3 regions of the Streptomyces sp. NPDC087901 genome follow, and region 3 is predicted to be linked to each of the others. Evidence: riboswitches for the same ligand, from Rfam matches in the RefSeq annotation. Region 3 holds a riboswitch; each other region holds the start of a gene.
What was found. Region 3 has a riboswitch for thiamine pyrophosphate ahead of ACIOEW_RS21610 (thiamine ABC transporter substrate binding subunit). Riboswitches for the same ligand answer to the same signal wherever they lie in the genome.

Region 1 (6,875 bases), on a different contig from region 3:
GCCCGCCGCATCGGACTGCTCACCGGCACCACCACCGACACCTACACCCGGCTGTCCACCACCGCGTACCTCCACTGGTGCGAGCGCGTCGGCCAGGATCCGGTGTACGAGTCCTACCCCGCCCACGACCCGTGCGCGGGCGCGGTGGCAGCCGACCGCCTGCTGGCCCGTCCGGACCGCCCGGACGCCGTGTACGGCCTCTTCGACCCCAATGGCACGGATCTGCTGGCGGCCGCCCGCCGGTACGGCCTGCGCGTCCCGGAGGACCTGCTCCTGGTCTGCTGCAGCGAGTCCACCGTCTACGCGACGACCGAGCCGCCCATCACCACGCTTTCACTCAAACCGCGCCGCATCGGTACGGCGGTCGTCCAGCTGCTCATCGACGCCATCGAAGGGGTCGACCAGGACGGACCGGTGGAACAGGTCATACCGACGGAACTCATCGTCCGGACCTCCTCGCAACGCCGCCCGCCACGCACGACGGTCAGCGCGCCACGCTCCCCGACAGGGGATTGATCAGGCCAATTGGGACTAATCGACCGATGAACCTGGCGTGCGCGCGGATTCACCACCCCTGGTGCGTCACAGAGCACGATCCTCATTCCTATGATGGGCGCACGACACCGCGGACCACCCCGACCAGCAGGGCCCGTCAGGTGTACGGCGGCACGACGGTGGTGGAGGGGTCGATGACACAGGGGGCCGGTCAGGAACCCGTGGTGCGGACGGCGACGTTGCGCGACTTCCGCGTACCGCCCTATGCGCAGTCCCCTGCGCCGCCCGCCCCACCGCACCCGGGCAACGCCTTCCCGGGGGGCGAGCCGCCCGAGGGGTACACGCCGACCGCACGCGACCTCCCCGTGATCAACCGCGAGGACACCGTCCAGGTCCGCGCCGTGCCCGACCCGCGGCCCGCCCAGGAGCCGGGTCTCGGACCGCTGTACGTCGTCGGTGACGTCCACGGCTATCTGGACGAGCTCCTCGCCGCCCTCGCCGAGCAGGACCTGATCGACTCCGAGGGCAGCTGGGCCGCGGGTCATGCCCGGCTCTGGTTCCTCGGCGACTTCACCGACCGGGGACCCGACGGAATCGGCGTCATCGACCTCGTGATGCGGCTGTCCGCCGAGGCCGCGGCCGCCGGCGGCTACTGCAAGGCCCTGATGGGCAACCACGAGCTGCTGCTCATCGGTGCCAAGCGGTTCGGCGACACCCCGGTCAACTCCGGTGCCGGCACCGCCACCTTCCAGGCCGCCTGGCTGCTCAACGGCGGCCAGAAGACCGACATGGAGCGGCTCCAGGACGTCCACCTCCAGTGGATGTCCCGACTCGACGCCGTCGTCGAGGAGGACGAGCACCTCCTGATGCACTCGGACACGACGGCGTACCTCGACTACGGCTCCACCATCGAGGACGTCAACGACACGGTGCACGCCATTCTCACGCGGAACGACGCCGATGAATGCTGGGACCTCTTCCGCAAGCTGACCAAACGGTTCGCCTTCCGCGACGAATCTGGTCCGCAGGCCGTGCAGGAGCTCATGGCGGCCTACGGCGGCCGACGCGTCGTCCATGGTCACAGCCCCATTCCCTACCTTCTGGGCGAGGTGGGTTCCGAGGACGGCGAGGACAGGTCGGGCCCGCTGGTGGACGGACCGCACGTGTACGCGGACGGGCTCGCCATCGCCATGGACGGCGGAGTGACCATGGCCGGAAAGCTACTGGTCGTCAAACTCCCGCTGCATGACTGACGTTCTTCGGGGAAGACGCATCCAGACCTGAATACGCGGACCACTGGGCCTATTTCCGGAAACCCCCTGTCACCCCGTGCCGTGGGCGCTCTACCATCGGCGTATCAGTAGCAGGCTCTCCTCCGTTTCCGCCCGACTGCCCGGTTCGAGCGGGCACACAGGCCCTACGGAGCATCGGGGGATGCACATGAACAGCGCTCCGCACCTGCTGACCGAGGACCGCCCCGAGTACGAGCGGATCCTCGACGACGCACTGCGTCACGCCCATGAACGACCAGATCTGGCCGCTGTCGGCGAACGGCTCAATCCGGTGCAGCTGCGCACCATGGCGATGGCTGCCACGGCGCTGATCACAGCGGCTGCGGCCACCGAGTACGAGCACTACGTGAAGGCTCGCGAAGAGATCCGCGCCGCTGCCGCCGGCACGGACGAAGACGGTGAACCCGACACCGGCCCGGCCGGCGCGCACCAGTCGGGCGCCGGCATAGGAGTCGTCATCACCGTGCTGGCTCCGGTGCTGGCAGGCACCGCCGCGGTGATCTTCCTGCTCATCGGCTACATCCTCAAGGCGCTCGACCCGCCTCCCTCGTTCGCGCGCAGCATGGTCGGCGCGGGCTGGTTCTTCGCGGCGGCGACCGCGGCCGCCATCCTCGTAGCCGCCGTCGCCCTCCTCATCACGGCCTTGCGCAACGGCTCGACATCGGTGGCCGCCGAGGAACAGGGCGAGGAACTGCCGGAGGATGTGGCACGAGCCAGGGAGGCCTGGCGCCACGCCCTGCTGGAACGCGGCATCCTGCCGTTCCTGCGGGACGCGCTCGCCGACCCCGGGGCCGCCCCGGCCGCGCGCATCCCGCACCGCTCGGCCAACCGCATCCCGAAGATCGGCTACAGCAGGCCGGACTTCTCCAGTCCGGACGACGGTCCCGCCGCCGCGCCCCGCCCGACGTTCACCAGTCCGGACTTCACCAGCCCCGACTTCGGCGGCCCGGAACACGAGCTGGACTGACGGCCCCGCACCCGGGAAGACCCGTCACCGACCCCGGGTGTCCCGGGCCCGGACAGCAGGGCGCGGGGCCGTTCGCGCCCTGCTCGGTTACGCCCGCCAGGCCCTAGTCCGCGATGGGCAGATAGACCCGGTTGCCCGCCGCCGCGAACTCCTTGGACTTCTCCGTCATCCCCTCCTCGATCTCCGCCTGCGAACCTCCGTGCTCACGCCGGATGTCCTGGGAGATCTTCATCGAGCAGAACTTCGGGCCGCACATCGAGCAGAAGTGCGCCGTCTTCGCCGGCTCGGCAGGCAGCGTCTCGTCGTGGAACTCCCTTGCCGTGTCCGGGTCGAGGGCCAGGTTGAACTGATCCTCCCAGCGGAACTCGAACCGGGCGTCCGACAACGCGTCATCCCAGTCCTGCGCTCCCGGATGCCCCTTGGCCAGGTCCGCCGCATGGGCCGCGATCTTGTAGGTGATGACCCCGGTCTTCACGTCGTCACGGTTGGGCAGACCGAGGTGCTCCTTGGGCGTCACGTAGCAGAGCATCGCCGTCCCCCACCAGGCGATCATCGCGGCTCCGATACCCGAGGTGATGTGGTCGTACGCCGGAGCCACATCGGTCGTCAGCGGGCCGAGCGTGTAGAACGGCGCCTCCTCGCAGATCTCCTGCTGGAGGTCGATGTTCTCCTTGATCTTGTGCATCGGTACGTGCCCCGGGCCCTCGATCATGGTCTGGACACCGAACCGCTTCGCGACGGTGTTCAGTTCGCCGAGCGTACGCAGCTCCGCGAACTGCGCCTCGTCGTTGGCGTCCGCGATCGAACCGGGCCGCAGCCCGTCGCCCAGGGAGTACGTCACGTCGTACGAGGCGAGGATCTCGCAGAGCTCCTCGAAGTTCTCGTAGAGGAACGACTCCTTGTGGTGCGCGAGGCACCACGCCGCCATGATCGAGCCGCCCCGGGAGACGATGCCGGTCTTGCGACGGGCCGTCAGCGGCACGTACGGCAGGCGCACGCCGGCGTGAACCGTCATGTAGTCGACACCCTGTTCGGCCTGCTCGATGACGGTGTCCTTGTAGATCTCCCAGGTCAGCTCCTCCGCCCTGCCGTCGACCTTCTCCAGGGCCTGGTAGAGCGGAACGGTGCCGATCGGAACGGGGGAGTTGCGAAGAACCCACTCACGGGTGGTGTGGATGTTGCGGCCGGTGGACAGATCCATGACTGTGTCGGCGCCCCACTTGGTCGCCCAGGTCATCTTGTCCACCTCCTCCTCGATGGAGGACGAGACCGCGGAGTTGCCGATGTTGGCGTTCACCTTCACCAGGAACCGCTTGCCGATGATCATCGGCTCGATCTCCGGGTGGTTGACGTTGGCCGGCAGAACGGCCCGGCCGGCCGCGATCTCGTCGCGCACCACCTCGGGCTCGACGTTCTCCCGGATCGCGACGTACTCCATCTCCGGGGTGACCTCGCCCCGGCGGGCGTACGCGAGCTGGGTGACGGGCCGGCCGTCCCGGCTGCGCCGTGGCTGGCGGGGGCGACCGGGGAAGACCGCGTCCAGGTTGCGCAGTCCCCCACGCGGTGAGGTGTGCTTGAGCCCGTCGTCCTCGGGGCGCACGGGACGTCCCGTGTACTCCTCGGTGTCGCCGCGGGCGATGATCCAGTTCTCCCGCAGAGGTGCCAGTCCGCGGCGGACATCAGTCTCCGTCGATGGATCGGTGTACGGCCCCGACGTGTCGTACAGCGTCACGTCCCTGCCGTTGGTGAGGTGCACCTGACGGACCGGCACCCGGAGGTCCGGGCGTGAGCCCTGGACGTATCCCTTGTGCCATCCGATGGACTTCCCGGCCTCGTCGTTCTGGTTCGAGGCAGGCGTGCGTGCGTCCGATGTGGTCATGAGACCTACTCCCTACGCCGGCATTACCCGGTAACAGGTTCGGCGGTCGGCGCAGCCTGTCCCGTACGGACGTACGGAGATCAGCGCCCTCTCAGCCCGGTGCTCCGAGCTCCCGCGTGTGCAAAGGTGCCACCACGCTAGCGCCCCCATGGGCAAGCTGAACAGAGGACCCCTTCCCTTCTTGCGATGATCGCCCGGTGACGTCCCCTCATAACGACTCCGAACCGCAGGGCCATCAGCACGCGCACTCGCACAGCCACGGCCCCGCCGCTCCCGTCTCCGGCCATCTGCGCAAGGTGATCGCCGCCGTGCTGATCCCGTTCGCGGCCGCGGTCGTCGTCGGGCTCGTGGTCCTCTGGCCCGGTGGTGCGCCGGCGCACGAGCGCACAGGTGTCGGTTTCGACCGGCAGACCCAGCAGGGCAAGGTGGCGAACGTCGGCAAGGTCGACTGCGCGGACGTGAACGCCTCGCAGATCCCGGTCAGCAGTGAGACATCGCCGCCTACGGGCGAGCCGGCCGGCGGCGATCGCCTCTGCGAGAAGGCCACCGTCGAGGTGACGAGCGGCCAGGACAAAGGCCGCACATTCATTGAGGTCGTCCAGCCGGACGCGCCCCGACAACTACGGAAGGGACAGGGGGTGGTGGTCGCGCACGCCCCCGACGCACCCCACGATCTCCAGTACTCCGTGACCGATGTGAACCGGAAGTTCCCGTTGCTGCTGCTGGCCGGGATCTTCGCCCTGGTCGTGGTGGCCGTGGGCAGAATGCGCGGGGTCATGGCGCTGGTGGCGCTCGCCCTGTCGTTCGCCGTCCTGACCCTGTTCATCCTTCCGGCCATCCTGCAGGGCTCGAACCCGCTGGTCGTGGCAGTCGTCGGGGCCGGCGCCATCATGCTGATCGCGCTCTACATCTGCCACGGGCTGACCGCCCGCACCTCGGTCGCCGTCATCGGCACCCTGATCTCACTGCTGCTGATCGGTCTGCTCGGCTCGCTCTTCATCGGCTGGGCGAGCCTGAGCGGGAACACCGACGACAACACCGGCCTCATCCACGGCCTGTATCCGCACATCGACATGAGCGGACTGCTGCTGGCCGGCGTCATCATCGGTTCCCTGGGAGTGCTCGACGACGTGACGGTCACCCAGACCTCGGCGGTCTGGGAACTTCACCAGGCGGACCCGACGATGAGTGCGAAGGAGCTCTACCGGGCAGGGATCAGAATCGGGCGCGACCACATCGCCTCGGTGGTCAACACCCTGGTGCTCGCCTATGCGGGCGCCGCGCTTCCACTCCTGCTGCTGTTCTCGATCGCCCAGAGCAGCATGGGGACGGTGGCCAACAGCGAGCTGGTGGCGGAGGAGATCGTGCGCACACTGATCGGCTCGATCGGACTGGTCGCCTCGGTGCCGGTGACCACCGCGCTCGCGGCGCTGGTCGTCTCCGCGGACCGCACCGGGCTCGCCGCGGATTCCGGTGCTCCGGCACCCGTACGGAGCGGCAGGGGACGTCGTCGTCGGGCGAAGGCCTGAGTGCCCGGACACGGAGAGCGATTCACCCGTTCGGCAGGTGTGCTGTTCGACCGGCATACGGGCCATGGGCACGGCCCTCGTCAGCCGGCGTTCTGTTCCTCGGCCAGAATCCGCCCCAGCGCTTCTTCCAGATTGCCCTCGAAGTCACCCAGCGTGCACTCCTGCCCGAGCGGCACGAGCTTGTCCGTCCGGTCGAGAAACGCCACGAGAGGCGCCGTGCCGGCCCGGAACAGCGCACGGTCAGCCCCCACCTGGAGCCGGATGTGGACGTCGGACAGCCCTTCGGGCTCCGTCGGCCCGATGTGCACATCGCCGTCACCACTGGGGCTGTTGAGACCGTCGAGCAGCAGCTCACGGCCGAAAGCCCAGGTGACGGGGGCGTCGCCGGGCAGATGGAAGGTCATCCGGATCGCGTACGGATCGCACACTTCGTACCGGAGCTCCACCGGGATCCGGAAAGAGAGCTCCTCGGAAACGAGGAAGCTCATCATGACCTCAGCTTGAACCGACTCGCGCATCGTTCAACCCCGCAGTAGATGAATCTGGCCAGGAATGATCCCCCATGGCCCTATTGACGCCATCGTGGTGCACCCGATAGCAGATCACAAGGAGTGATTTTTCAGATACTGATAGAGAACACGAACGAACGCAAGAGGCTGGCCACTTCGCCACGTAGTCGTTCGACTGCGGGGAGCAACCGTTCTGACTGGTCG
Region 2 (6,875 bases), on a different contig from region 3:
TCGTCGGGGTCGTACAGGTCGTAGTAGCTGTCCGGGATCAGGTAGGGCAGATGCGGTCCGTACCAGTGGCAGGACAGCATGAACGGTGTGCCGTTCGCCTTCCAGCCGGCGGCGTAGCGGTCGAGCAGGCCGAGCGTGCGGTCGGTGAGGAAGGCCTCGATGGTGGCTTCGGCGGGCTGCTGGAGCCGGCCCGCGATGAGGTGGCCGCGGCCGGTGCCGTTGGCGGCGGTCCCGAAGACGGCCTCGCGTACCGAGAAGGGCGGGAAGCCGTTGTCCTCCAGCCACTTCTCGTACGAGGGGTGGTGTACGGGGTTGAGCGCGCCGGGGAGGTGCTCACCGTCCAGGCCGTAGAACTCCGGGCCGCGCTCACGGCCGATGTGCCACTTTCCGACGTGGCCGACCGAGTAGCCCTGGTCCATCAACTGGCTCCAGAGCATGGGGTCTTCGCCGGAGAGTTCGTCCTTGCTCCCTCCGTTGCGTTCGGGGTTGTTCAGCATGCCGTGGCGAAACGGGTGGAGACCGGTGGCCAGCGAGGCGCGGGCCGGGGTGCAGATCGCGGTCGGGGTGTAGAAGCGGTCGAAGCGGGTTCCCTCGGCCGCAAGGGCGTCCAGGGCCGGGGTGTCGACGAGCGGGTTGCCGTAACAGCCCAGGGTGTCGACCCGGTGCTGGTCGGTCATCAGGAACAGGACGTTGCGCGGGGCCACTCGGTGCCGCCCTTTCGGTGGTCGCTCACGGTGCTGCCGGGGAGCCGGGGGAGCCGGCCGACACGCCGTCAGGTGACTTCCCGACGCGTGCCGGTGCAGGCAATTGACCGGAACTGTAGGGATGCCGAGTTTTTTACGTCAACCCTCGGGAATAAACATCTCGTGAATTCGTCCCGGACGTTGACAGAAACCCCTTGACCGATCGACCATGCGTCCATGACGGAACGCACCGATGCACTCCAGCGCCTGCGCAGGGCCAACGAGGCCGCCGTACTCGGCGAGCTCCGCAGGTCTGGCGCGCTGAGCCGCGGCGAGCTGAAGGCACGGGTCGGTCTCTCCCGCACCACCCTGTTCGCGATCGTCTCCGATCTGCTCGAACGCAAGGCCGTCGTCGAGCAGCAGGCCCCCGACCCCGAGCAGCCGCGCGGCCGCGGCAGGCCGGCCCTGGAGATCTCACTCAACTCCCGTGGCGCCGAGCTGATCGGCATCGATCTCCAGCGCCACCACATCCACGTGGTCGTGGCCAACTGTGCCCATGAGATCGTCGGCCGCCACAGCGCGCCCGTCCCGGCGGACAGCGGCGCGGCCGAACGCGCCGCGCAGGCGATCCGCGCCGTCGAGGACCTGGTGCGGCGCGAGAACATCAGCCTCGCCCCCGTCGCGGGCATCGGCCTCGGCCTTCCCGGCTTCGTACAGAACCCCGCCTCCGGCGACCCGCACACCATGACCCCGTTCGCCGGCCATGTCGCCGAGGAGCTGGGCCGGCACTTCGACGCCCCCGTGCTCACCGACAACAACTCGCGGCTCGCGGCTCTCGCAGAGGTGACCTGGGGGGCGGCGCGCGGGATCGAGAACGCCGTCTATCTGCGCTGGTCGGAAGGGGTCGGTGGCGGACTCGTGGTCAACGGCTCGCTGGTCCACGGCGCCCATGGCACCGCCGGGGAGATCGGCCACACCAGCTGCGACCCCGAGGGAAAGCCCTGCCACTGCGGTGGCCGGGGCTGTCTGGAGGGCCTCATCTCCGTCCCCGCCCTGCTCGCCGCCTGCGCCGATCGCGGAGTGACGGCCGCGGACACCGCGGAGCTGATCGCGCTCGCAGCCGGGGGCCAGCCGGACACCGCGGAGGTGTTCCGGAGCGCGGCCGTCGTCGCGGGACGGGTGCTCGCGGCCCTCGCCGCCCAGGTCGACCCCGAGTGCATCGTCGTCTACGGGGAGCCGGCGTCCCTCGACGCTCTCGTCCTCACACCGATCCGCGAGCAGCTCGCCGCGCTGTCCCTGCCGTCCGCGCCTCGCACCATCGAGGTGCGCGGATCCACCCTCGGCTCCGAGGCGGCCGCACTCGGCGGGGTGGCCCTGCTGCTGCGTACCACCGGCCAGGACCTCGCGGAACTGCTCGACCGCCCGGCCCCGGGTACGGATGCCGGGGGCGGCCGGCCGCTCGACGGGGGGATCTCACGGTGAACGTCTGCTGCGGGCCCGCCCGCGAGAACACCGCGCCGGCGACCACTCCCCCGGCAAACTTCCCCGTCCCCGCGCGCCGCCCCGCCGACCTGCTCCGCGGCACGGTGGCAGTACCCGGCGGTCCGTTCCTCATGGGCGGCGAGGACGAGGACGCGTTCCCGGCGGACGGCGAGGGGCCGGTACGGGAGGTGACCGTCGCCCCGTTCCGCATCGACGCGGCCGCCGTCACCAACGCCCGCTTCGCCGTCTTCGTCAAGGCCACCGGTTACCGCACCGAGGCCGAACTCATCGGCTGGTCCTATGTGTTCGGCTCATTCGTCCCACAGGAGGCCCGGCACGCCGTACTGCCGGGCACCGTGCCCGGCGCCCCCTGGTGGCGTGCGGTCACCGGAGCGCACTGGCGCGCCCCGGAGGGGCCGGGCACCTCGATCGGCGACCGCCGTGACCACCCGGTGGTCCACATGTCGTGGCACGACGCGACGGCGTACGCCCGCTGGGCCGGCAAGCGGCTGCCCACCGAGGCCGAGTGGGAGAAGGCCGCCCGCGGCGAACTCGTCCGGGCCCGCTTCCCGTGGGGCGACGAGCTGACCCCGAACGGCCGGCACCGCTGCAACATCTGGCAGGGCGACTTCCCCGTACGCAACACCCGCGAGGACGGCTTCGCGGGCACCGCTCCCGCCAAGGCGTACGCCCCCAACGGCTTCGGGCTCTACAACGCCTCGGGCAATGTCTGGGAGTGGTGCGCCGACCGGTTCAGCGCCGACTGGCACGCCGAGGCCCGCCCGGAGACCCGCTCGGACCCGGCCGGGCCGCCGCACGGCGAGAGCCGGGTGCTGCGCGGTGGCTCGTACCTGTGCCACCGCTCGTACTGCAACCGCTACCGGATCGCCGCCCGCACCTCCAACACCCCCGACAGCACGACGGGCCACGGCGGGTTCCGCTGCGCGGTCACCGTCTGACCCCCCGCATCGCGATCCGCGCACATCCGGCTATCCTGGCCGCCGCACCGGACACGGGGTGCCCCTCGAGGGGCTGAGAACACACCCGTCGAACCTGAACCAGTTAGCACTGGCGGAGGGATGTCTCATGTCATTGCCGTATGCCCAGGACCAGCGCGCGGCGGCCGAAGCACGGCCCGCGTTCGACGGACGCATGCCCACCGCCTCCGGCGACCTGCGCATCGAGGCGCACGGCATAGCCCCCGTGCCCGAGGACCGCCGTTACGGCGGCCCCGGACGGCTGTTCACCGTCTGGTTCGCTCCCAACCTGACCATGACCGGGGTCTTCACCGGCACGGTCGGCATCGCGCTGGGCCTGGACTTCACCACTGCGCTCGTCGCCGTCGTGCTCGGCACGCTCGTGGGCGCCGTGCCCACCGCGTATCTGGGCACCTGGGGCAGCCAGACCGGCGCCGGTCAACTCCCGCTCGCACGGCTGGCGTTCGGCCGCGGTGTCGTACTTCCCGGCGCACTGCAGTGGCTGTCGTCCATCGCCTGGGACGCGCTGATCGGCCTGTTCGGCGGGGACGCGCTGGCCCAGCTGTGCGGCTGGCCGTTCTGGCTCGGCGTGCTGGTCATGATGGCCGCCCAGGGCGCACTCGGCGTCCTGGGGTACGAGGTGATCCACCGGCTCCAGACGGTGATGACGTTCGCTCTTGCCGCCGCCTTCATCGTGCTCGCCACGAAGCTCCTGCACGGCGTCCACCCCGCCGCCACCGGCTCGGCGCACGGCGCCGACCGGGCGGGCGCGTTCGTCCTGACGTGCACCATCGCACTGAGCCTCGCACTTTCCTGGGCCCCGTACGCCAGTGACTTCAGCCGCTATCTGCCGCGCACCGCCTCCCGGCCGCGCATGTTCTGGTGCACGCTGCTCGGCATCAGTGTCTCCTTCGTGGCGGTCCAGGCCCTCGGCCTGTGGGGTGCGTCCGTCTTCACCGATCAGACCGCGCGCGGCATCGACACGCTGCTCGGCGGGGGCGCTCTCGGAGCGTTCGGGCTGCTAGCCGTGGCCCTCGCCGCGCTGTGCAGCAACGCCATGAACGACTACAGCGGATCGCTGGCGTTGCAGACCATGGGGGTCCGCCTGCCGCGCCCCGCCGCCGCGGCACTCGCCGCCGTACTCGGTTTCCCCCTCGTGCTGTGGATGCATGCGGCCGACACCACGACACGTTTCCAGAACGTCCTGCTTCTCGTCGGCTACTGGATCCCCGCATTCGTCGCGATCGTCGCCGTCGACTGGACCGTCCGGGCGAGGACCCGCAACGGTTCCCCCGTCGACCTGGCCGCCGAGAGCTCCCGCCCCCAGCCGTGGTGGCCGGCACTGACCGCCTTCACCCTCGGCTTCGCAGCGGCGATACCGTTCATGAGCACCAGCCTGTACGTGGGTCCGGCCGCCGACGCGCTGCACGGGGCGGACCTCGCCTACGGCGTGGCGTTCCTCGTGGCCCTGGCGGTCTACGCACCCCTACGGCTGCGCCACCGGCCCTGACGGGGCATGACATTCCACTGCAGGGCCGGCTCCGCAGCCGCGGGCTTCAGGTCCGGTTTCGGCGCCGTTTTCGGGGCCGGATCCTCAGCCCTCGGCCAGGGTGCGGCCGAGGAGGGGCAGCAGGCGGTCCCAATGGCGTTGCAGCGCGGCAGGGTCGAAGGCATCGGTATCGGACATGGTGAAGCCGTGCACCGTGCCGGGGTAGATCTCGGAGGTGTAGGCGACACCCGCGGCGTCCAGGACCTTGTCGAGCTCGCCGAGAGTCTCGGGAGTCATGTCCGTCCCGGCGTGGCCGAAGTAGACCTCGCCGGTGAGACGGCTCAGGCTGTCGGGCCCGTCGGCTCCCACGGGGCCGTGGAATCCGGCGACAGCGGCCACCTGGCCGGGATGGGCCGCGGCGGTGCGCACTGCCAGCAGGCCGCCTACGCAGTAGCCGGTCACCGCGACCGGTCCGGCGACGACCTCGGGCCGGGTGGTGAGAAACCCGAGGTAGGCGTCGGCGTCGCTCAGGGCACGTTCGACGGTGTGCGCCTCGATCAAGGGCATCAGCTGCTCGAACAGCTTCGCCCGGGCCTCGTCTCCGATGTGCTCGGGGAGTTCGATCACCGGCGCCGGGCCGTTCCGGTAGAAGATGTTGGGGACGAGCACGTAGTACCCGTGCTCAGCCAGTTCGCGGGCCATCTCCCGCAGCGCGGGCCGGATCCCGAAGCCGTCCGAGTACATCAGGACACCTGGGAACCGCTCGCCGCCGTCGGGGAAGGCGGCGAAAGCGTCGGCCCGGCCGGCCGCAGTGGGAATGTGCAACGTCTTGATGGGCATGAGTTCTCCTGTCGTGGTTGACGTGTCGAGCCGTGATCAGCACGACAGGAGGCGGAGCCCGCCCGGACCGCGAAGACGGTCGGGAACGGTCGGGAAAGGCGTCGCGAAAATGATCAAGGGGCCGTTTCAGATTGCTCTGAAACGGCCCCTTGATCTACGACTCTTTCAAGTCGGGACGACAGGATTTGAACCTGCGACCCCTTGACCCCCAGTCAAGTGCGCTACCAAGCTGCGCCACGTCCCGCTGTCAGTCCCCCGGACCTGCCGGGCGGCTGCGCAGGACAAACATTACCTCACTCCGAGGACCGGATCGACGCCCGTGCCTGCTGGGCGCGAGTTGCCAGCCCCTCGGCTCCGCAGGCGGTGGCCAGCTTGTGCGCGCGGGCCAGCTCTCGCGGCGACCGGGTGGCGACGCCGTGGTCGAACAGAGCGAGCGCGAGTTCGTAGCCGGACGGCGACGCCTCCAGGTGGCGGACCGCCTCGCCCAGCAGGTGGGCGGCTTCCTCCGGGCGGGCGAAGAGGGAGACACAGCGCAGCGCCTCACCGATCGCCGTGTCCGTGCCGAAACGCTCGGCGTGCACCCGGGCGGAGTTGGCGAGCTGGGCGGCGCGGCCCGGGTCGTCGTCTGCCAGGGCGCGGGCCAGGTCACCGGCCCAGGGGCCCCAGATGCCGTTGAACCTCCCGCGCGGTTCGAGGGCCTGTCCGGCAGCCTCCAGCTCCGTGACGGCCTCCTTCGTACGGCCTTCGGCGAGCAGCAGCCGACCGCGGACGCACGGGGCGTCCGGCAGCACCATGGCGCTGGGGTAGGGCAGGCCGAAGTCGTACTGGTCGGCGATCTTGCGGGCCTCGGTGATGCGGCCCCGGGCCAGCAGCGTGTCGATGAGCAGACAGGCGGCGTCCCAGTGGACGGGCAGTCCGCTGCCCACACGGTCGGCGAGGCGGAGTCCCTCGCGCAGGAAGCCCTCCGCCTCGGCCAGGCGGCCGCGACGACGGTGGACCAGGCCCAGCAGCGTGTGGGCGAAGGCCAGGTGGGCACCGCTCCATCCGGAGATCTCGAAGGCGCGCACCGCCTCGCCGAATAGCTCCTCGGCGCGGTCCAGTTGGTCGGTGAACGCGTAGGTGATGCCGAGCAGGGTCGGGAGCTCGAAGCCCCATTCGGTGTCGGTCCAGCCGAGGCCGCGGGCGGGGTGGCCGTTGACCAGGGCGCGTTCGCTGAGGTCCACGATCAGCTGGGAGTTCTCACCGCGCAGCATCGCGTCGAAGGCGCGCAGCGTGAGCAGCGCCCGCTCGGCGTTGTCCCGGCCGGTGAGGTGGTCGGCGTTGGCGGCGAGCCGGCGCGAGCGGCCGGGGCCGTCCTCCTCGGTGGCCTGCATGCCTTCCCAGAGGAAGTGTGCGGCCTGGAGG
Region 3 (6,875 bases):
GAAAGATGGACAACGGCCTGCCGGTCGGACACCGTGCAGGTGAGGACGCGACGCAGGACCCGCCGGGCCCGAGCACGCCGGGCCCACTCAAGACACGCAGGAGCACGTGGTGATCGAAGAAACCCTCCTCGAGGCCGAGGAGAAGATGGAGAAGGCCGTCGTCGTCGCGAAAGAGGACTTCGCCGCGATCCGTACCGGCCGTGCGCACCCGGCGATGTTCAACAAGATCGTCGCCGACTACTACGGTGCGCTGACCCCGATCAACCAGCTGGCCTCGTTCTCGGTGCCCGAGCCTCGTATGGCCGTTGTGACGCCGTTCGACAAGACCGCGCTGCGCAACATCGAGCAGGCCATCCGCGACTCGGACCTCGGCGTCAACCCGAGCAACGACGGCAATATCATCCGGGTGAACTTCCCCGACCTCACCGAAGAGCGCCGTCGCGACTACATCAAGGTCGCGAAGACCAAGGCCGAGGACTCCAAGATCTCGATCCGGGCCGTCCGCCGCAAGGCCAAGGAGACGCTCGACAAGCTGGTCAAGGACAAGGAGTCCGGCGAGGACGAGGTGCGCCGCGCCGAGAAGGAGCTCGACGACACCACCGCGAAGTACGTCGCGCAGGTGGACGAGCTGCTGAAGCACAAGGAAGCCGAGCTGCTCGAAGTCTGATGAACGACTCTTCCTGGGGCGCCCCGCAGGGCGCCGGCCACCGGGCTGCGCCCGAGATGCGGGCCGCTCCGGCGGGTCCTGCATACGATGTGCATGACGCCCAGCAGACTCGGCCCATGCCCATCGTGCCGGACGTTCCCGACGCAGGTAGAGACGCTGACGACCGTGATGACCGGGACCAGGGGGCCGGGCGCCTGAGCGGCGGCCCCCTGTTCCGCGACGAGAAGCCGCAGGAGCCCATGTCCACCGCGCCACCACCCCCGCAGAAGAAGCGTGCGGGCCGTGATCTGGGAGCCGCCATAGGGGTCGGCCTGGGGCTCGGGGCCGTCGTCGCTGCGTCGCTCTTCATCGTCAAGGCCGTCTTCGTCGGCGTGGTCGTGGTCGCCGTCGTCGTGGGCCTCTGGGAGCTCACTTCCCGGCTGGAGGAGCGCAAGGGCATCAAGGCGCCGCTCGTGCCACTCGCGATCGGTGGCGCGGCCATGGTCGTGGCCGGTTACGCGCGGGGCGCCGAGGGCGCCTGGATCGCCATGGCGCTGACCGCCCTGGCGGTGCTCGTCTGGCGGATGACCGAGCCGCCGGAGGGCTACCTCAGGGACGTCACGGCCGGAGTCTTCGCCGCGTTCTACGTGCCGTTCCTGGCGACCTTCGTGGCCATGCTCCTGACCGCCGACGACGGACCCCAGCGGGTTCTGACCTTCCTGCTGCTGACCGTGGTCAGCGACACGGGTGCGTACGCCGTCGGCTGGCGGTTCGGCAAGAACAAGCTGGCACCGCGCATCAGCCCCGGAAAGACCCGCGAGGGCCTGTTCGGAGCCGTGGCCTTCGCGATGGTGGCCGGAGCGCTGTGCATGCAGTTCATGATCGACGACGGCACCTGGTGGCAGGGGCTGCTGCTCGGCCTCGCGGTCGCTGCCAGCGCCACCCTGGGCGACCTGGGCGAGTCCATGATCAAGAGAGATCTCGGGATCAAGGACATGGGCACGCTGCTGCCCGGGCACGGCGGCATCATGGACCGGCTCGACTCGCTCCTGCCGACCGCGCCGGTGGTCTGGCTGCTCCTGGTGATTTTCGTCGGCTCCGGCTGACAAGCGAGCGGGTCACCGCTTCTGACCTGCTGTTTTACGAGTGAGGGTCCGTTGTCCACAGGGCGGCGGGCCCTCACTGTTCTGTCTGCGACACTGGATGAACCATGCCTAAGCCCGGAGAACTCACTTTCGTCGCGCCCCGCGGAGCCAAGAAGCCGCCGCGGCACCTCGCCGACCTCACGCCCGCCGAGCGCAAGGAAGCCGTCGCCGCGACCGGCGAGAAGCCCTTCCGCGCCCAGCAGCTCTCGCAGCACTACTTCGCGCGGTACGCGCACGACCCGTCGGAGTGGACCAACATCCCGGCCGGATCGCGGGACAAGCTCGCCGAGGCGTTGTTCCCCGATCTGATGTCCGTGGTCCGGCACATCAGCTGCGACGACGACACCACCCGCAAGACGCTGTGGAAGCTGCACGACGGGACGCTGGTCGAGTCCGTCCTGATGCGCTACCCCGAGCGCGTCACGATGTGCATCTCCTCGCAGGCCGGCTGCGGCATGAACTGCCCGTTCTGCGCCACCGGACAGGCAGGTCTCGACCGCAACCTGTCGACCGCCGAGATCGTCCACCAGATCGTGGACGGCATGCGCGCGCTGCGCGACGGAGAGGTCCCCGGCGGCCCGGCCCGGCTCTCCAACATCGTCTTCATGGGCATGGGTGAGCCGCTCGCCAACTACAACCGTGTGGTCGGCGCGATCCGCCGGCTGACCGACCCCGAGCCCGACGGGCTGGGTCTCTCGCAGCGCGGGATCACGGTCTCCACCGTCGGTCTCGTCCCCGCGATGCTCCGTTTCGCCGACGAGGGCTTCAAGTGCCGCCTCGCCGTCTCGCTGCACGCCCCGGACGACGAGCTGCGCGACACCCTTGTGCCGGTGAACACCCGGTGGAAGGTGCGCGAGGTACTGGACGCCGCGTGGGAGTACGCGGAGAAGTCCGGCCGCCGCATCTCCATCGAGTACGCGCTGATCCGCGACATCAACGACCAGGCTTGGCGGGGCGACCGGCTGGGCCGGCTCCTCAAGGGCAAGCGGGTCCACGTCAACCTGATCCCGCTGAATCCGACGCCCGGCTCGAAGTGGACCGCCTCGCGGCCCGAGGACGAGAAGGCCTTCGTCGAGGCGATCGCCGCCCACGGGGTGCCGGTGACCGTCCGGGACACCCGCGGCCAGGAGATCGACGGGGCCTGCGGACAGCTGGCGGCATCCGAGCGCTGAGGCCGGAACCGGGCGTGTAGCCTGGGCTCGAAATCAACTTCATATTCCGACAGGGGAGCGCCACAGCGCTGAGAGTGCGGCACCAGGAACAGGTTGGCCGCAGACCCTCTGAACCTCGCCCGGGTCATTCCGGGTAGGAAGTTCGGACCTTACTCAAGCTGTTGCGCCCTGCCCGCTTCCGGTTTTCGCCGGTGCGGGCAGGGCCGCGTCTCTTCCTGGTCATCCCAGGAGGAATCACATGAACACCACCAAGAAGATCGCGGTGACGGCCGTCGCCGCCGCGCTCGGCGCGACCGCGCTCGCCGGATGCGGAAGCTCCGACGACTCGGCCGCCGGCACCGGCGGTACCAAGGGCACCGGCTCCAAGACCGTCACCCTCGTCAGCCACGATTCCTTCAACGCCTCCAAGGACGTGCTGAAGGAGTTCACCCGGGAGACCGGCTACACCGTCAAGGTGCTGAAGAGCGGGGACGCGGGCGCCGCCCTCAACCAGGAGATCCTGACCAAGGGATCGCCCCGAGGCGATGTGTTCTTCGGCGTCGACAACACCCTGCTCTCGCGCGCCCTCGACAACGGCCTGTTCACCTCGTACAAGGCGAAGGGGGTCGACCAGGTCGCGGCCGACGTTCAGCTGGACGCTTCGAAGCACCGGGTCACCCCGATCGACACCGGCGACATCTGCGTCAACTACGACAAGAAGTACTTCGCCGACAGGAAGCTCGCGCCGCCGCAGTCCTTCGACGACCTGGCGAAGCCCGCGTACAAGAACCTCCTCGTCACCGAGAACGCCGCGACCTCCTCGCCGGGCCTCGGCTTCCTCCTCGGCACCGTCGCCACCTATGGCGAGGACGGCTACCAGGACTACTGGAAGAAGCTGAAGGACAACGGCGTCAAGGTCGTCGACGGCTGGGAGCAGGCGTACAACGAGGAGTTCTCCGGCTCCGCCGGCGGCAAGAAGGCCAAGGCCGACCGGCCGCTCGTCGTCAGCTACGCCTCCAGCCCGCCCGTCGAGGTGCTGTACGCGGACCCGCAGCCGAAGACCGCCCCGACCGGGGTCGCCACCGCGACGTGCTTCCGCCAGATCGAGTTCGCCGGCCTGCTCGACGGCGCGAAGAACGAGGCGGGCGGCAAGGCCCTGCTGGACTTCCTGATCGGCAAGAAGTTCCAGGAGGACATGCCGCTCAACATGTTCGTCAGCCCGGTCACCAAGGGCGCGAAGGTGCCGGACCTCTTCACGGAGTTCGGCGCCACGGTCGACAAGCCGACGACCGTCGCCCCGGACGAGATCGCCAAGAACCGCGAGCAGTGGGTCCAGTCATGGTCCTCGCTCGTAGTGAAGTAGCGAAGACTCCCGTACGCGGACCGGGCGCGCGCGGGAAGGCCGCGCGCGCCCGGTCGCTGCGCGGGGGCGCGGTGCGGCTCGGCCTGATGGCCGTGCCCGTCGCGTTCTTCGCGCTGTTCTTCGCCTACCCCGTCGTCGCGATCGTCGGACGCGGACTCAAGGACGGTGGGGTGTGGCAGTTCGGACGGTTCGGCGAGGTGCTGAGCCGGCCGGACATCCAGGACGTCCTCTGGTTCACCCTCTGGCAGGCGCTCGCCTCGACCGCCCTGACCCTGCTGATCGCCCTGCCGGGCGCCTATGTGTTCGCCCGGTTCGACTTCCCGGGCAAGCAGCTGCTGCGGGCGATCGTGACCGTGCCGTTCGTCCTGCCGACCGTTGTCGTCGGCACCGCGTTCCTCGCGCTGCTGGGCCGCGGCGGGTTCCTCGACGAGCTGTGGGGCGTACGGCTCGACACCACGGTGTGGGCGATCCTGCTGGCCCATGTCTTCTTCAACTACGCCGTCGTCGTCCGCACCGTCGGCGGACTGTGGTCGCAGCTCGACCCGCGGCAGGAGGAGGCCGCACGGGTTCTCGGTGCGGGGCGTTTCGCCGCTTGGCGCCGTGTCACCCTTCCGGCGCTCGCCCCTGCGGTGGCCGCTGCCGCGCTGATGGTCTTCCTTTTCACCTTCACCTCCTTCGGCGTCGTCCAGATCCTCGGCGGCCCCGGGTTCTCCACGCTGGAGGTGGAGATCTACCGGCAGACCGCGCAGCTGCTGGCCCTGCCCACGGCCGCCGTCCTGACCCTGGTGCAGTTCGCCGCGGTCGGCGCCATCCTCGCCGTGCACGCCTGGACCGTACGGCGCAGGGAGACCGCGCTGAAGCTGGTCGACCCGGCGCAGACCGCCCGCAGGCCGCGCGGCGCGGGACAGTGGGCGCTTCTCGGCGGCGTGCTGCTGACCGTACTGGTACTGATTCTGCTGCCGCTCGCCGTCCTGGTGGAGCGCTCGCTCGACGTGTCCGGCGGCCACGGATTCGCGTACTACCGCGCCCTCGGATCGGCGGAGGCCAACAGCGGTACCTTCCTGGTCGCGCCGATCGAAGCGATCTGGAACTCGATGCGGTACGCCCTGGTCGCGACAGCAATCGCGCTGGTCGTCGGCGGACTGGCCGCGGCTGCCCTGACCCGGAAGGCGGGCCGGCTCGTCCGGGGCTTCGACGCGCTGCTGATGCTGCCGCTCGGGGTCTCCGCCGTCACCGTCGGCTTCGGCTTCCTGATCACCCTCGACGAACCGCCGCTGGACCTGCGGACCTCCTGGATCCTGGTGCCGCTCGCCCAGGCGCTGGTCGGAGTGCCGTTCGTCGTACGCACGATGCTGCCGGTCCTGAGAGCGGTGGACGGCCGGCTGCGCGAGGCCGCCGCGGTGCTGGGCGCCTCGCCCTTGCGGGCCTGGCGCGAGGTGGACCTGCCGCTGGTGCGCCGGGCGCTGCTGGTCGCCGCCGGCTTCGCGTTCGCCGTGTCGCTCGGTGAGTTCGGGGCCACCGTGTTCATCGCGCGGCCGGACAACCCGACGCTGCCGGTGGCCGTCGCCCGGCTCCTGGGGCGGTCCGGGGAGCTCAACTACGGACAGGCGATGGCCCTCAGCACCATTCTGATGCTCGTGTGCGCGGTGTCGCTGCTGCTCCTCGAACGTATCCGCACCGACCGATCCGGGGAGTTCTAGAGATGCTGACACTCGAATCGGCCACAGTGCGATTCGGCGAGCGGACGGCGCTGGAGGCGGTGGACCTGGAGGTCGCAGACCACGAGATCGTCTGTGTGCTGGGGCCGAGCGGCAGCGGGAAGTCGACGCTGCTGCGGGTGGTCGCCGGACTTCAGAGCCTGGACGGCGGCCGGGTGCTGCTCGACGGAGCGGACCAGGACGGGGTGCCGGTGCACCGGCGGGGGCTCGGCCTGATGTTCCAGGATCACCAGCTGTTCCCGCACCGGGACGTCGGCGCCAACGTCGCCTTCGGGCTGCGGATGCATGGCGTGAGCCGGGGTGAGCAGGAGCGCAAGGTCACCGGACTGCTCGACCTGGTGGGGCTCCCCGGCGCCGAGCGCCGCGCCGTGGCCGCGCTCTCGGGCGGCGAGCAGCAGCGCGTCGCCCTCGCCCGGGCACTCGCGCCCCGGCCGAAGCTGCTGATGCTGGACGAACCGCTCGGCCAGCTGGACCGCAGCCTGCGTGAACGCCTCGTCGTCGAACTGCGCACGCTCTTCGCCCGGTTGGGCACGACGGTGCTCGCCGTCACGCACGACCAGGGCGAGGCCTTCGCGCTGGCCGACCGGGTCGTCGTGATGCGCGACGGACGCATCGCCCAGGTGGGCACCCCCCTGGAGGTCTGGCAGCGCCCGGCCTCCGCCTTCGTCGCCCGCTTCCTCGGCTTCGACAACGTGGTGGAGGCGACGGTCACCGGCGAGGCGGCGGACACGGACTGGGGCAAGGTGCCGGTGCCGGCCGGTTCACCGCAGGGGGCCTGCGATCTGCTGGTGCGTCCGGCCGGCGTCCTGATCGGCGGCCCGCAGGACGGGCTGCGCTGCACCGTGGGCGCCC

Region 1: another riboswitch for thiamine pyrophosphate. It lies ahead of thiC (phosphomethylpyrimidine synthase ThiC); the one in region 3 lies ahead of ACIOEW_RS21610 (thiamine ABC transporter substrate binding subunit).
Region 2: another riboswitch for thiamine pyrophosphate. It lies ahead of ACIOEW_RS09250 (purine-cytosine permease family protein); the one in region 3 lies ahead of ACIOEW_RS21610 (thiamine ABC transporter substrate binding subunit).

Annotation. Positions count from the first base shown of each region.
Region 1 covers NZ_JBIUUC010000004.1:179,215-186,089, forward strand. Annotated here, with positions in the region: gene ACIOEW_RS14525 (LacI family DNA-binding transcriptional regulator) at 1-516, shown strand, start outside; gene ACIOEW_RS14530 (metallophosphoesterase) at 690-1,748, shown strand; gene ACIOEW_RS14535 (hypothetical protein) at 1,930-2,754, shown strand; gene thiC (phosphomethylpyrimidine synthase ThiC) at 2,858-4,633, opposite strand; TPP riboswitch at 4,626-4,759, opposite strand; gene ACIOEW_RS14545 (YibE/F family protein) at 4,831-6,162, shown strand; gene ACIOEW_RS14550 (SsgA family sporulation/cell division regulator) at 6,243-6,680, opposite strand; gene ACIOEW_RS14555 (IclR family transcriptional regulator) at 6,782-6,875, opposite strand, start outside.
Region 2 covers NZ_JBIUUC010000002.1:859,047-865,921, reverse strand. Annotated here, with positions in the region: gene ACIOEW_RS09265 (sulfatase-like hydrolase/transferase) at 1-704, opposite strand, end outside; gene ACIOEW_RS09260 (ROK family transcriptional regulator) at 921-2,165, shown strand; gene ACIOEW_RS09255 (formylglycine-generating enzyme family protein) at 2,162-3,124, shown strand; TPP riboswitch at 3,169-3,262, shown strand; gene ACIOEW_RS09250 (purine-cytosine permease family protein) at 3,252-4,652, shown strand; gene ACIOEW_RS09245 (dienelactone hydrolase family protein) at 4,737-5,471, opposite strand; tRNA gene ACIOEW_RS09240 (tRNA-Pro) at 5,642-5,715, opposite strand; gene ACIOEW_RS09235 (ATP-binding protein) at 5,765-6,875, opposite strand, start outside.
Region 3 covers NZ_JBIUUC010000006.1:306,268-313,142, forward strand. Annotated here, with positions in the region: gene frr (ribosome recycling factor) at 110-667, shown strand; gene ACIOEW_RS21600 (phosphatidate cytidylyltransferase) at 667-1,752, shown strand; gene rlmN (23S rRNA (adenine(2503)-C(2))-methyltransferase RlmN) at 1,857-2,963, shown strand; TPP riboswitch at 3,005-3,121, shown strand; gene ACIOEW_RS21610 (thiamine ABC transporter substrate binding subunit) at 3,202-4,305, shown strand; gene ACIOEW_RS21615 (ABC transporter permease) at 4,392-6,005, shown strand; gene ACIOEW_RS21620 (ABC transporter ATP-binding protein) at 6,008-6,875, shown strand, end outside.